Regions from separate parts of the Acidovorax sp. KKS102 genome, predicted to be linked through region 2. Evidence: predicted binding sites of a transcription regulator. Region 2 holds the regulator's gene; each other region holds the start of a gene.
What was found. The regulator FNR, encoded in region 2, switches genes on or off when oxygen is low (the NO sensors DNR and NnrR bind a similar motif). The targets are predictions, from matches to a motif close to TTGATNNNNATCAA.
Positions count from the first base shown of each region.

Region 1 (4,266 bases), 1.3 Mb from region 2:
TGCCATCGGCAAACACCATGGACCGCGCCGGGTTGCCCGTGCCCGAGGCGCGGGTGGACAGCACGGCGTGGTTGTAGTCGCCGATATAGCGCTTGCGCACCAGCAGACTGGGCAGGTACTTGAGGGCGTCTTCGCTGTCGGTGGCGTTGATCGAGTGCTCGATCTGCTCGCGCGTCACGCCCTCGATGGTGGTGGGGATCTGCGTGGGCAGCGAGGTGGGCTGGCCGCCGGTGATGGTGACCACGCCCAGTTCCTTGACCGGGGCATGGCTGGTGGTGCTGGTGCTGTCAGCGGTCTGGGCGAAAGCGGATGAAGCCCCAGCGGACGCGATGCCAAGGGCGAGGGGAAAGGCACTGGCCACGGCCAGCGCCATGCGGCTGTTGCGCATGGAAACTCCTGAAAATCAAACCAAATAGGCCGCAAGCGCAAGTGAATCATGCGCCAGCAGCTATCGAATCAATAGCGATTTCAGGAGAGCGATGGGGGCCCGCGCGGCGGCAGGGGCGCGGCGGTGCGCGCTGCAATGTGCGCGGCAGGGATGGGGCGCAGGGCATGCGCCAGCGGGTGAACCACAGGCAGCTGGGCCTGCGATGCGGGAGGGGGAGCGCCCACATGCGCGCACAGCGGGCAGTCCAGCGTGTGGCTGGGCAGCTCCTTGGCGCCGTCGTCGGTCTTGACCAGCACCTTGATCGCCCCCGAGCCTGAGCAGATCAGCTCCATGGCCTGCGGGTGCACCAGCGGCGACGCAACGGCCACGCCGATCGACAACACAAACCACGCCAGCACACAGCGGGCGAGCCAGCGAAGGCTGCGGATGGTTTGGAGGGACGGCAACGACATGGAGGCGCCATTGTAGGTGCGCAGTCCGCGCCAGCCAGCGCACGGGTCATCTGCGTGACCGCCCCGCACCAGGTGCGGGCCTAGGATGTGCGTTTGCCCCTACAACACATCGGAGACACACCATGCTCACACTCTGCGGCTTTTCGGCCAGCAACTACTACAACAAGGTCAAGCTGGCCCTGCTCGAAAAGGGCCTGCCGTTCACCGAAGAGCTGGCCTGGGTGGGCGAAACCGACCGCAGCGCCAGCCCGCTGGGCAAGGTGCCCTACCTGCGCACGCCGCAGGGACCGCTGTGTGAGTCTGCCGTGATGGCCGACTACATCGAAGCCGCCCATCCCGAGCACCCGCTGATCCCGGCCGACCCCTACCAAGCCGCCAAGGTGCGCGAGCTGATCACATTCCTGGAACTGCACCTGGAGCTGGTCGCGCGCAACCTGTATCCCCAGGCCTTCTTTGGCGGCACCGTGAGCGAGACGGCCAAGGAAAAGGTCGGCGCACAGCTGCAGAAGAACATTGCCGCCTTCGGCCAGCTGGCCCAGTTCAGCCCCTACGTGGGCGGCGACACCTTCACCATGGCCGACTGCGCGGCCATCGTGCACCTGCCGCTGGTCAGCTCGGCCACCAAGATCATCTACGGCAAGGACTACCTGGCCGACCTGCCCGTGCGCGACTACCTGGCCCGCATGGCCGAGCGCCCCCATGTGCAGCGCGTGAACGTGGACCGCAAGACCAACACCGCCGAAATGCTGGCGCGCCCGCCCAAGCGCTGAGCCCGCTCCGCAGCGGTGTCAACCGGGCAGTGACACCGCGCGCCATCCCTTGACCTTGGTCAACCCATCGCGGCGGGCACAGGCGCACCATGCAGGTATCCGATCACCCCGAGGAGACCCCGCATGGACAAGACCCAAGCCGCCCCATTTCGCCAGCAGTTGCTGACCCAGCAGTCCGAGTTGCTGGCCCAGCTGGCCGCACAGCGCGGCGGCGTCATCGGGCGCGCCGAAGTGGCCGCTGAACACTTTGGGCAACCGGAAGACCCACGCGCCCAGGTGGCCACCGAGCGCGAACTGGAATTTGCCCTGGGCGAACGCGAAACCGCGCACCTGGCCGCTGTCGAAGCCGCCCTCGCCCGCATCGAAGCGGGCACCTATGGCGAGTGCACGGACTGCGGCGCCCACATCACGGCTGCACGCCTGCACGCCCAACCCGAGGCAGCGCGCTGCGTGCATTGCCAGGAAAAGGCCGAGCAACACCCGCGTGATGCGTGAGCAGGTTCGCCCGCTCCGCCCTCTTCCTTCCCGTTTTGTCATCACTTCAAGAAAGCCGATTCATGAGCACTTTTCACGCCGTTGTCTGGATGGACCAATCCGAAGCCCATGTGGTGATGTTCGACCGCGAACACGCCGAAGCCCAGCGCATCAAGTCCCGCAGCCACCACAAGCACCAGGGCAAGGCCGAGGACCTCGCGCCGTTTTTTGCCGAAGTGGCCCAGGCCCTGGGCCACACCCGCGAGGTGCTGCTGGCCGGCCCAGGCCTGGTGCGCAATCAGTTCCGCGACTGGGCCGCCAAACACCATGCGGCCGTGGCCAGCGTGGTGGTGGACTCGGTGGCCGCCGACCATCCGACAGACGCCCAGCTGGTGGCCATGGCGCGCCAGTACTTCAAGAAGTTTGACAACATGGCCGCCGATCCGTCGGTCGCCTGACCGACGGATCGGCCCCCCACGGCGTGGCCCCTGGCTGCTATCCTCCGCGGGATGCGCAGCCTCTTTCACCTCGCCTTTCACGTCACCGACCTGGACGCCGCCCGCCACTTTTATGGCGGCTTGCTGGGCTGCCAGGAAGGCCGAAGCACCGACACCTGGGTGGACTTCGATTTCTTTGGCCATCAGATCTCGTTGCACCTGGGCACACCGTTTGCCAGCGCCCGCACCGGGCATGTGGGAGACCACCTGGTCCCCATGCCGCATTTCGGCGCCATTCTGGAACTGCCCGACTGGCATGCACTGGCCGCGCGGTTGAAGGCCGCCGACACCGCCTTCGTGCTGGAGCCGCAGGTGCGCTTTGAAGGCCAGCCCGGCGAGCAGTGGACGATGTTTTTCCACGATCCCAGCGGCAATCCGATCGAGATCAAGGGCTTTCGCTCGCTGGACGCGGTGTACGCAACGTGAGCTACACCTTCGCCTCAGCCACCATCCTGCTCCTGCTGATCACCGATCCGCTGGGCAACATCCCCATCTTTGCCAATGCCCTGCGGGGCGTGGCGCCCGAGCGCCGGGCGCGGGTGATCCTGCGGGAGGTGTTGATTGCGTTTGCCCTGCTGCTGGTGTTCCTGTTCTTCGGGGCGGAGTTTCTGCGGGTGATGAACCTGAGCGACCTGTCGCTGCAGATTGCCGGCGCCGTGGTGCTGTTTCTGATCGCGCTGCGCATGATCTTTCCGTCGGCAGACGGCCCGCAGGCGGAGCTGCCAGGCGAGCCGCTGATCGTGCCGCTAGCCATTCCTGCGCTGGCAGGCCCTTCGGCACTGGCCACCGTCATGCTGCTGGTGGCCCAGGCGCCGGAGCGGCGATGGGAATGGGTGGGCGCGCTGTGCGTCACCATGGCCGTGTGCGCCGTGGTGCTCTTGCTGGCCGAACGCATCCAGCGTCTGGTGGGCGAACGCGTGGTGATGGCGTTTGAACGCCTGATGGGTCTGATCCTGGTCGCGATCTCGGTCGAGATGCTGATCCGGGGCATCAAGCAGCTCGCGCACCAGTTGTAGCGTAGTCGCCAGCCGCCGGGCAGCCTGCCCCTGCGCCAGCGTCGGAGGGCTTGGCGCCGCACCCGGCGCCTCGCACCACCGCGTGCTTCCTCCGACTCAGCGGCGCTGCAGGATTGGCATGCTCCCCAACGCAAACACCGAGTTGGGCACATTGACCCGCGCCATCAGCGGACGGGGCTTGGGCGCCAGGGGCAGCTTGGTCCGGGCAGCGGGGGCCTTTTCTTCCACCACCGTGCCCTGCTTCAGGGCCTGCTCCACCAGGTCCTGCAGCGTCACCGACTGCAGGTATTCCATCACGCGGGAGTTGAAGCTGGTCCACAGCTCGCCCGTCATGGATTTGACCTGCGCAGCCTGGCCTGCGCCCAGGTTCTGCAGCTCGTCGTTCTTGAGGTTCTCTACGGCCAGGATGATTTCTGCCACCGACACCTGCTCGGCCCGCCGCGCCAGCGTGTAGCCGCCGCCTGGTCCGCGGGTGCTGTCCACGAGACCGGCACGGCGCAGCGCGCTGAACAGCTGCTCCAGGTATGAAAGGGAAATGCCCTGCCGCGCGCTGATGGTGGACAAGGGCACGGGCCGCATCTTCTGGCGCAGGGCCAGGTCGGTCATGGCGGATACCGCCAGCTGTCCTCGGGTCGTGATACGCATCGTTGCTACTCCTTGTGAACACAG
Region 1 covers NC_018708.1:4,743,930-4,748,195, forward strand. The annotation lists gene C380_RS21745 (TonB-dependent receptor) at 1-388, opposite strand, end outside; gene C380_RS21750 (DUF2946 family protein) at 469-840, opposite strand; gene C380_RS21755 (glutathione S-transferase) at 963-1,610, shown strand; gene C380_RS21760 (TraR/DksA family transcriptional regulator) at 1,734-2,105, shown strand; gene C380_RS21765 (hypothetical protein) at 2,168-2,542, shown strand; gene C380_RS21770 (VOC family protein) at 2,594-3,007, shown strand; gene C380_RS21775 (MarC family protein) at 3,004-3,597, shown strand; gene C380_RS21780 (Rrf2 family transcriptional regulator) at 3,694-4,242, opposite strand.
Region 1: the regulator FNR is predicted to act here: its motif matches at 1,660-1,673, upstream of C380_RS21760 (TraR/DksA family transcriptional regulator).

Region 2 (4,266 bases):
TCCGCGAGACGCTGGAGAAGGGCCGCATCGGCAACATGCCTCCCATGGCAGCCGCAGTGGGCTCCCCGGAAGACGTGCGTAACCTGTCGCACTACGTGCTGAGTCTGTCGGGCAGCCCCCATGACTCGCTGCGCGCATCGCTGGGCAAGGCCAAGTTTGCCGCCTGCGCAGCCTGCCACGGCATGGACGGCAAGGGCAACCAGGCGCTGGGCGCGCCCAACCTGACCGATGACATCTGGCTGCATGGCTGGGGCGAGGCCGCCATCACCGCCATGATCAACAACGGCAAGGTCAACCAGATGCCTGCACAGGCCGAAAAGTTGACCGAGGCGCAGATCGGCGTACTCTCTGCCTATGTGTGGGGCCTGTCGAACAAGCAGGTGGCTGCACGTTGACCTGGCTGCCGGGCGGTGCGTGAGACGCACTGCCCGGGTTTCCGTTTGAAGGCATCCCTTTTACGCCTTATCTCCGTTCACAAAGCGACACCATGAGCACACCCAGCGAGCCGGCTCGCAAGGTCATCCCGATTACGCCAGTCGCGGCAGATGCGTCTTCTGCGGGCGAGATCATCTCGCTGTACGAAGCGCAAAAGAAGATCTACCCGCGCTCCATCAGCGGCCTATTTGCGCGCTGGCGCTGGGGCATGGTGTTTCTCACACAGCTGGTGTTTTACGGGTTGCCGTGGTTTGAGTGGGGCCAGCGCCAGATGGTGCTGTTTGACCTGGGGGCTCGCAGGTTCTACATCTTTGGCCTGGTGCTGTATCCGCAGGATTTCATCTACCTCACCGGCCTTCTGATCATTTCGGCGTTGTCGCTGTTCCTGTTCACTGCAGTGGCCGGGCGTCTGTGGTGTGGCTTTGCGTGCCCGCAGACGGTGTACACCGAAATGTTCATGTGGATCGAGCACAAGATCGAAGGCGATCGCAGTGCCCGGCTCCGCCTGGACAACGGCCCCTGGACGTTCGAGAAGATCCGCAAGAAGTTTTTCAAGCAAGTGGTGTGGATCGCGGTGGCCCTGTGGACCGGGTTTACTTTTGTGGGGTACTTCGTCCCCATTCGAGAGCTGGGCAGCGAGCTGCTGGCGTTCCAGGGCAGCTGGCAGATTTTCTGGGTGCTGTTCTACGGTTTTGCCACCTATGGCAATGCGGGCTTCATGCGCGAGCAGGTCTGCAAGTACATGTGCCCTTATGCGCGCTTTCAAAGCGCGATGTTTGATAAAGATACGCTGATCGTTACCTACGACCCTGAACGTGGCGAGCAGCGTGGTCCGCGCAAGAAGAACATCGACTACAAAGCCCAGGGGCTGGGCGATTGCATTGACTGCTCGCTGTGTGTGCAGGTCTGTCCCGTGGGCATCGACATCCGCAAGGGCTTGCAGTACGAATGCATCGGCTGTGGCCTGTGTGTGGACGCCTGCAACACCGTGATGGACAAGATGCAGTACCCGCGTGGGCTCATCCGTTATTCGACCCAGAACGGCGTGGCCAAGCACTGGACGCAGTCGCAGATGTTGCGCCGCGTGCTGCGCCCCCGCGTGCTGATCTACAGCGCCGTGCTGGTCACCCTGTGCGTGGCCATGTTGGCCAGCCTGGTGGTGCGCACGCCGCTGAAGGTGGATGTGGTGCGGGACCGCGCTGCGCTCTCGCGCATCGTGGCAGGTGGCAAGCTGGAGAACATTTACCGGCTGCAGATCATGAATGCCACCGAGGGCGAGCAGCGTTATCGCATCAGTGCGCGGGGCCTGGAGGGGCTCGAAGTGGCTTCCGAGGCTGAAGTGGACATTGGCGCGGCAGAGTCTCGCTGGGTGGCCGTGCGGTTGCAGATTCCTTATGGTTCCGCCACGCCCGGATCGCACGCCGTTCAGTTTGATGTGCAGGCCGTAGGAGCAGCGGCCCATGTCACGGAGAAATCCGTGTTCCTTGTACCGCGCTGAGCGGTATTCCGGTGGGGCCCTTCAGGGCCGCACTTTGACCGATATTGTTGAGGAGTAAAGCACCATGTCTTCAAACCCTGCCATTGCAACCCCGGCGGCAACCGTACCCTGGTGGAAGTTTGGCCATGTGTGGCTGGTGATTGCCGGGCCTCTGATCGTGATCGTGGCGGGCTTTGTGACGCTGTGGCTGGCGATTTCGCGGCCCGACCCCGTGGTGGCGGAGGACTACTACCGCCAAGGCATCGAAATCAACAAGACACTGGTGGCGCCGGAAAAGAGTCTGGCGCCGGCCCTCAAGGCCCGCAACCATGCGGCCACCCCTGTGCAAGACCAACCACGCTGAAACCCCAGGGTCGCACACGCTGGCGACCCCGGCAGCACCAGGAGACAGAACCTATATGTGGACGCAACGCCTGATGTGGATTGCATGGCCCGCCTTTTTGATGGCGGGTGTGCTGGAGATGCTGGTTTTTGCCATGGTGGACCCCCAGGACCTGCACTGGTTCGGGCAGCCTCTGGCGCTGTCGAGGCAGGGGGTGTACACCCTCGCATTTTTTGTGTTCTGGGCCATCACCATGGCCACCAGCGCATTGACCACGCTACTGTCCATGTCCCCGTTTGAGGTCAACCGCTGTCCCGTGCCCGACGGGGAGCGCCCTGACGATTGCCGCAAGACATCGTCGTCTTGCTCCTGAGCCTTTTTCGCCGTTCATGCGGGCATGCGCTGCATGCCGTTTTAAAAGGGACCGGCGGACTTTGGTACGGCCCCGACTCTCAGCCGACGAGGGGCCGTAATCAGTGGCAGGTCTGCTGGCTGTTCACAATGCGTCGCAGGGCATCGGTGTCGAGGATGCGCACATGGCGCTGTTTGACTTCCACGATGCCTTCTTCCACAAACTTGGAGAAGGTGCGGCTCACTGTTTCAAGTTTGAGGCCCAGGTAGCTTCCGATCTCTTCGCGCGTCATGCGCAGCACCAGTTCTGATTGCGAGAAACCCCGTGCATGCAGGCGCTGCACCAGGTTGAGCAAGAAGGCCGCCAGGCGCTCCTCGGCACGCATGCTGCCCAGCAGCAGCATCACACCATGTTCGCGCACGATCTCGCGGCTCATGATCTTGTGCACGTGGTGCTGCAGGGCCGTGACTTCGCGGGAGAGTTCTTCTATGCGGTCGAAAGGCATGACGCAGACCTCGGCATCCTCAAGGGCCACCGCGTCACAGGTATGGTGGTCGTTCACGATGCCGTCCAGCCCGATGATCTCGCCCGCCATCTGGAAGCCCGTGACTTGATCGCGCCCGTCTTCGGTGGCTACACAGGTCTTGAAAAAACCGGTGCGGATGGCGTACAGGGACGTGAAGGACTCGCCATTGCGAAACAGCGTGCCGCCGCGCTTGACCTTGCGGCGGACAGCAACGACCTCGTCAATGCGCTGCAGTTGCTCTTCGTTCAAGCCCACGGGCATGCACAGCTCGCGGAGGTTGCAGTTGGAGCAGGCGACTTTGATGGTGAGCGGGTTCATAGACACATGGGCTTGGGTTAGCGGTCAAGCATATCGCGCTTGCCGTACACGAACCTGAATACAGAGCGCGGGCAAGCGGCTGACCTTCATCAAATTGTCGCCGTATCGCTTGCGGGTTCACTTGATGCAGGTCAAGGACATGTCCCGGAGCCTACGGCACAGTCAAGGTGTACGCAAGGAAATTTCCCCATGACTGCTGTTTCGCCAGACCTTCTGCGCCGCTTTGACGTGCCAGGGCCCCGCTATACATCCTATCCAACTGCCGACCGTTTCGTGGAGGCGTTTGGTCAGGAAGACTATGTGCTGGCGCTGCAACAGCGCCGCTCGGGCACGCTGGCCAAGGCCATGCCGCTGTCCCTGTACGTGCACATCCCGTTTTGCGAATCCTTGTGCTACTACTGTGCCTGCAACAAGATCATCACCAAGCACCATGACCGCGCCGAGGTCTACTTGCGCTACCTGAGCCGCGAGATCGACCTGCACACCGCGCACTGTGGCGTAGGACAGGTGGTGAGTCAACTGCACCTGGGCGGTGGCACGCCCACCTTCCTATCCGATGATGGATTGCGGGAGCTGATGGCCATGCTCAAGCGCAGCTTCACGCTGGCGCCTGGGGGGGAATACTCGATCGAGGTGGATCCTCGCACCGTCAATGCAGAGCGTCTTGCACTGTTGGCTGAGCTGGGTTTTAACCGGCTGAGTTTTGGCGTGCAGGACTTTGATGCCGAAGTGCAGAAGGCTGTGCACCGCATCCAGCCTGCCGAGCAGGTGTTTGCGCTGGTCGAATCTGCGCGTTCGTTGGGCTTTGACTCGGT
Region 2 covers NC_018708.1:3,394,375-3,398,640, reverse strand. The annotation lists gene ccoP (cytochrome-c oxidase, cbb3-type subunit III) at 1-395, shown strand, start outside; gene ccoG (cytochrome c oxidase accessory protein CcoG) at 488-1,933, shown strand; gene C380_RS15560 (FixH family protein) at 1,998-2,276, shown strand; gene C380_RS15555 (hypothetical protein) at 2,332-2,628, shown strand; gene fnr (fumarate/nitrate reduction transcriptional regulator Fnr) at 2,729-3,451, opposite strand; gene hemN (oxygen-independent coproporphyrinogen III oxidase) at 3,641-4,266, shown strand, end outside.

Region 3 (4,266 bases), 2.0 Mb from region 2:
AACCGTGGCGCCCGCTGCCACCGGAGGAGCGCCCCGTGCCGCAGTCCCTTGTCCGACGCCGTGTTGTCCGACCGCCGCGCAGCGCTGCGACCGCAGAGGGCGTGACCCGCTGCGCTGTCAGCCTGCCGCTGCAGCGCGCGCAGCTGCCCCCCGTCCCCAGCACCCTGCTCATCCCGTTGGCGGCGCGCGCCCATGGGGGCCGCTATTTTCCCTGGCTGGACTGCCACGATGCCGTGGCCCCGGCGCTGCTGGCGCAGATGGATGCCGATGTGAACGGCACCCTGGACGACCTGCACACGGTGCTGCATGTGCTGTGGCGCACCCGGGCCATTCAGGAGGCGGGGCGCGCCTTTTTTGCCGCGCACCCGCAGGCCCTGGGCGTCAACCTGGGGTGTGGGCTGACCCACTATTTCCAGTGGCTGGACGGGGGGGCCAACCAGTGGCTCGATGCCGACCTGCCCGAGGTGATGGCGCTGCGCCGGCCGCTGCTGCCCCCGCCGTGCCCGCGCACGCGCCACGCCGATCTGGACCTGTCACAACCCGGCTGGTGGCAGCGGCTGGGGCTGCCCACGCAGCGCAGCGCCACGCCGGTGCTGCTGGTGTGCGAAGGCGTGCTGATGTACCTGCCGCCCGCGCAGGTGCATGCCGTGCTGGCCGAGTTTGCGCAGCATGCGCCGCCAGGCTCGCGCATGGTGCTGGACGTGATGACGCGCCGGGCCGTGGGCTGCGCGGCCCGCCACGCCAGCGTGCGGGCTACGGGTGCAGAGTTCCGCTGGGGCGTGGGCCGCATGGCGGAGCTGGAGGCCATGCACCCGCGCCTGCAGTTGCTGCGTGAGCAAAGCGTGGCGGAGGGCTATGGCTGGCCGGGCATCGCCATGGACTTGCTGTGGCGCCCGTGCCTGGGTGCGCCGCTGTATGGCCTGGCGACGCTGGGAATCAGGGAATGAAGTCCCACTGAGTCGTCTTTGGCGAATTGCCCGCAGTGGGGGCTACCCGTTACTCCCGCTGCGCCTGTTGTAGGGCGCGGCTACGGCCTGAGCGCCAGTGCGCGCATCCATTGGGGTGGCTGGCCCGTCAGCTGCCCCATGATGGCCGCCTGCAGCGGTGGCAGGCGCCGCGCGCCCTGCAGCACCAGTTGCCGCAGCAGGCGGGGCACCGGGCGGGCGTCGGTGTACAGGCGCACGATGGCGTTGGTGCCCTGGTAGATGGGCCAGGCGTGGCGGTGGTGGCTTTGGGCGTAAGGGGCCAGCGCGTCGGCGCTGCCGATGTCCTGCCCGCGCTGGCGCGCGCTCACCAGCGCGGCCGTGAGCCGCTCCACCCCTGCCAGGCCCAGGTTGTAGCCATGGGCCGTGACCGGGTGCATGCCCACGGCGGCGTCGCCCAGCAGCGCGCAGCGGTGGCCCGCAAAGCGCTGGGCATACACGGCCACCAGCGGGTAGGCGTGGCGTTCGCCCACCAGCGCCATGGGCCCCAGCCGGTCGTTGAATTGGGCCTGGACCTGGGCGGCAAAGGCCTCGGCGCTCTGGGCCATCAGCGCCGCCGCGTCGGCCGCACCCGCCGTGACCACCACCGAGCACAGCGCATGCCCCGCCTGTGGGTCATCGGGCAGGGGCAGCACGGCCAGCGTGCGGTCGTAGCCAAAGCATTCGTGGGCCACGTTGCCGTGGGGCAGGGCGTGGTGCATGCGGCAGACGATGACGGTGCGGCCAAAGTCGGTCATCTGCGCGCCGATGCCCAGCTGCCGGCGCGTGGCCGAAAAGCGGCTGTCGGCGGCCACCAGCAGCGGGGCCGTCAGGCGCTGGGCTGGCGCCCCAGAGGTACCGGCCGGCACATAGTCCAGCTCTGCATGCCCGGCCAGCGTGGCTGCGCGCGTGACCTGGGCCTGGGTGACGATTTGAACCCCCGGCGTGCGCGCCGCCACGGCGTAGGCGGTGCGGCGCAGCGCATGGTTGGGCACGATGAAGCCCAGCGCGCCGGGCGCTGCACCCTCCGGGGTCTGCGGGGTGCTCAGTTGCAGCGCGCTGTGCTGGCCCAGCGGGCCGTCGTGCACCTGGGCTTCGCAGATGGTGCCTACCTCATGCGCGGCCAGCAGGTCCCAGCTGCCCAGGCGCTGCAATGTGTCGCGGCTGGGGTGGGTCAGCGCGATCTCGCGGCCGTCCGGCGCGGGCGCGGCCAGCGTGCTGTCGCTCTGCTGCTCGACCACGGTGGCGGTGAACCCGGCCTGCGCCAGGGAAGTTGCCAGCGACAGGCCCGCCGGGCCTGCGCCGACGATGAGGACGTCGCTGTGGTGGGTGGTCATGGCGGGAGGAATGCAGGGTGACAAGGTGCCCGCCCCGGGACGGGGGGGCCGCGCGCCATTGTGGGCGGGCGGGTCGGGGCACGCTTTGCCCTGCGTCAAGCCATGGCGTTGTGGTGCTATATAAAAAATAGCTGTTCAGGCATATGGTTCTAGCGCTTCAGGGCTAAAACCCGGCGGTTTCAACAACGAAGTGCACGTTGCCAAAAGGTAGGCCCAGACAAGTAAGTGAAGATGACTTGTGTGACCTGCCAGTCAACCCAAGTGCACCATGAACTACACCCATCTGAGCCAAAGCGAACGTTACCAAATCCAATGCCTGCGCGACGTGGGGCTGTCGATCACACAGACAGCCCTGCGCCTGGGGCGCCACCGCAGCACCATTGCCCGCGAGATCCGGCGCAACAGCGACGCCAGCACAGCCTACCAAGCCCACAACGCCCATCAACAGGCTCTCTCGCGCCAAAGCGGCCAGACCAACGCTCAGCGCTTTGACGGTGCCCAGTGGGAGCTGGTGCTGTCGTATCTGCAGCTGGACCTGTCGCCTCAGCAGGCAGCCGCCCGCCTGGGGCTGGAAAGGCGCCTGCGCATCAGCCACACCTGCATCTACAACCGGCTGCGCCGCATGGGACAAGCTGCACCGCGCCTGCGTTGCGGCCATTGCCGGCGCAAGGCACACAGGGTGCGGGGCAACTGCGCGATCGCGTGGGTATCGCACAGCGCCCCGCCATCGTGGACAAGCGAGCGCGCCTGGGGGATTGGGAGGGCGACACCATCGTCTCGGGTGCGGGTGGGCTGGCAGGGCTGGTGACCCTGACCGAGCGGCGCTCGCGCTACACACTGGCGCAGCGTGTGCAGCGGCGCCAGGCCGAGCCGGTGGGCCAGGCCATCATCGAAATGCTCAGGCCCCATCCCAAGCGCCGCCACACCCTGACGCTGGACAACGGCAAGGAGTTCGCCGAGCACAGGTGGGTGCACAGACGCCTGAAGACGAAGGTGTACTTTGCTGACCCGCACAGCCCCTGGCAGCGAGGACTCAACGAGAACCACAATGGGCTGCTACGCCACTACTTCCCCAAGGGCAGCGATCTGGGCAAGGCCAGCGAGCAAGAGGTGCTCCAAGCCGTGTACCGGCTCAACCACCGACCCCGCAGATGCTTGGGCTGGAAGACTCCGCATGAGGTGTTCCACGGCTACAAAGTGACCCCACTTACACTGGGGACTGGTGCACTTCGTTGTTGAAACCGCCCCCATAAAACTCAGTCTTTGGCAGCCTTGCGCGGGCTTTTGGCGGACTTCTTTTTGGCCGGGCCCGCCTTCTTGCCGCGCAGGTGCAGCACCCACGCCACCAGCAGCCACAGGTAGCCCGCCGGGATGCTGTACGCCGCCCAAGCCGCCAGCGACAGCGGCGGCGCGGTGATGGAGCGGGGGTTGGCCATGGTCTCCAGCAACTGGCGCGTGCCGGCGCCCAGTGTGGGCGTGGCGTGCTGGCTGCCCGATCGGGCCATGAGGGCGCCCATGAAGGTGAAGAACTCCATGAGCAGCGCACCGATCAGAAAACACGCCAGCAAGGCCATCAGCTGCGCCACCGCGCGCCGGTTGCCCTTGGCCAGCAACACGATGACCGACACCAGCCACAGCACGGGCAACAACAGGGCCAGGGCGGGCCAGGCGGACAGGAGCATTTTCATGGGCAGCGACGTCGAGGATGTGTTGCGGCCCGTTGCCGCACACCAATGTGGCTGCGGATGATAGACCCACCTTCACCCCCGGCTGGGGGGCGCTTGTGTGTCAGACCGCATCTCCATGACGGGCCGCAAGGGTGGGCCGGTCGCCGTCAGCGCGGGGCGTTTGGTCGGGGTGCTGAAGTGTCGGGTGCGGCCGGGTGGCCTGCGCTGGGCGCTGGGCCCACCATCTCGCGCATGCGGCGGCGCAGGGCGCGGTCACGGCGGTCGTCGGCTTCCCAGTCG
Region 3 covers NC_018708.1:151,823-156,088, forward strand. The annotation lists gene C380_RS00720 (class I SAM-dependent methyltransferase) at 36-947, shown strand; gene ubiM (5-demethoxyubiquinol-8 5-hydroxylase UbiM) at 1,028-2,299, opposite strand; gene C380_RS25740 (helix-turn-helix domain-containing protein) at 2,568-3,107, shown strand; gene C380_RS25745 (IS30 family transposase) at 3,029-3,538, shown strand; gene C380_RS00735 (hypothetical protein) at 3,556-3,987, opposite strand; gene C380_RS00740 (BCCT family transporter) at 4,134-4,266, opposite strand, start outside.
Region 3: the regulator FNR is predicted to act here: its motif matches at 2,385-2,398, upstream of ubiM (5-demethoxyubiquinol-8 5-hydroxylase UbiM).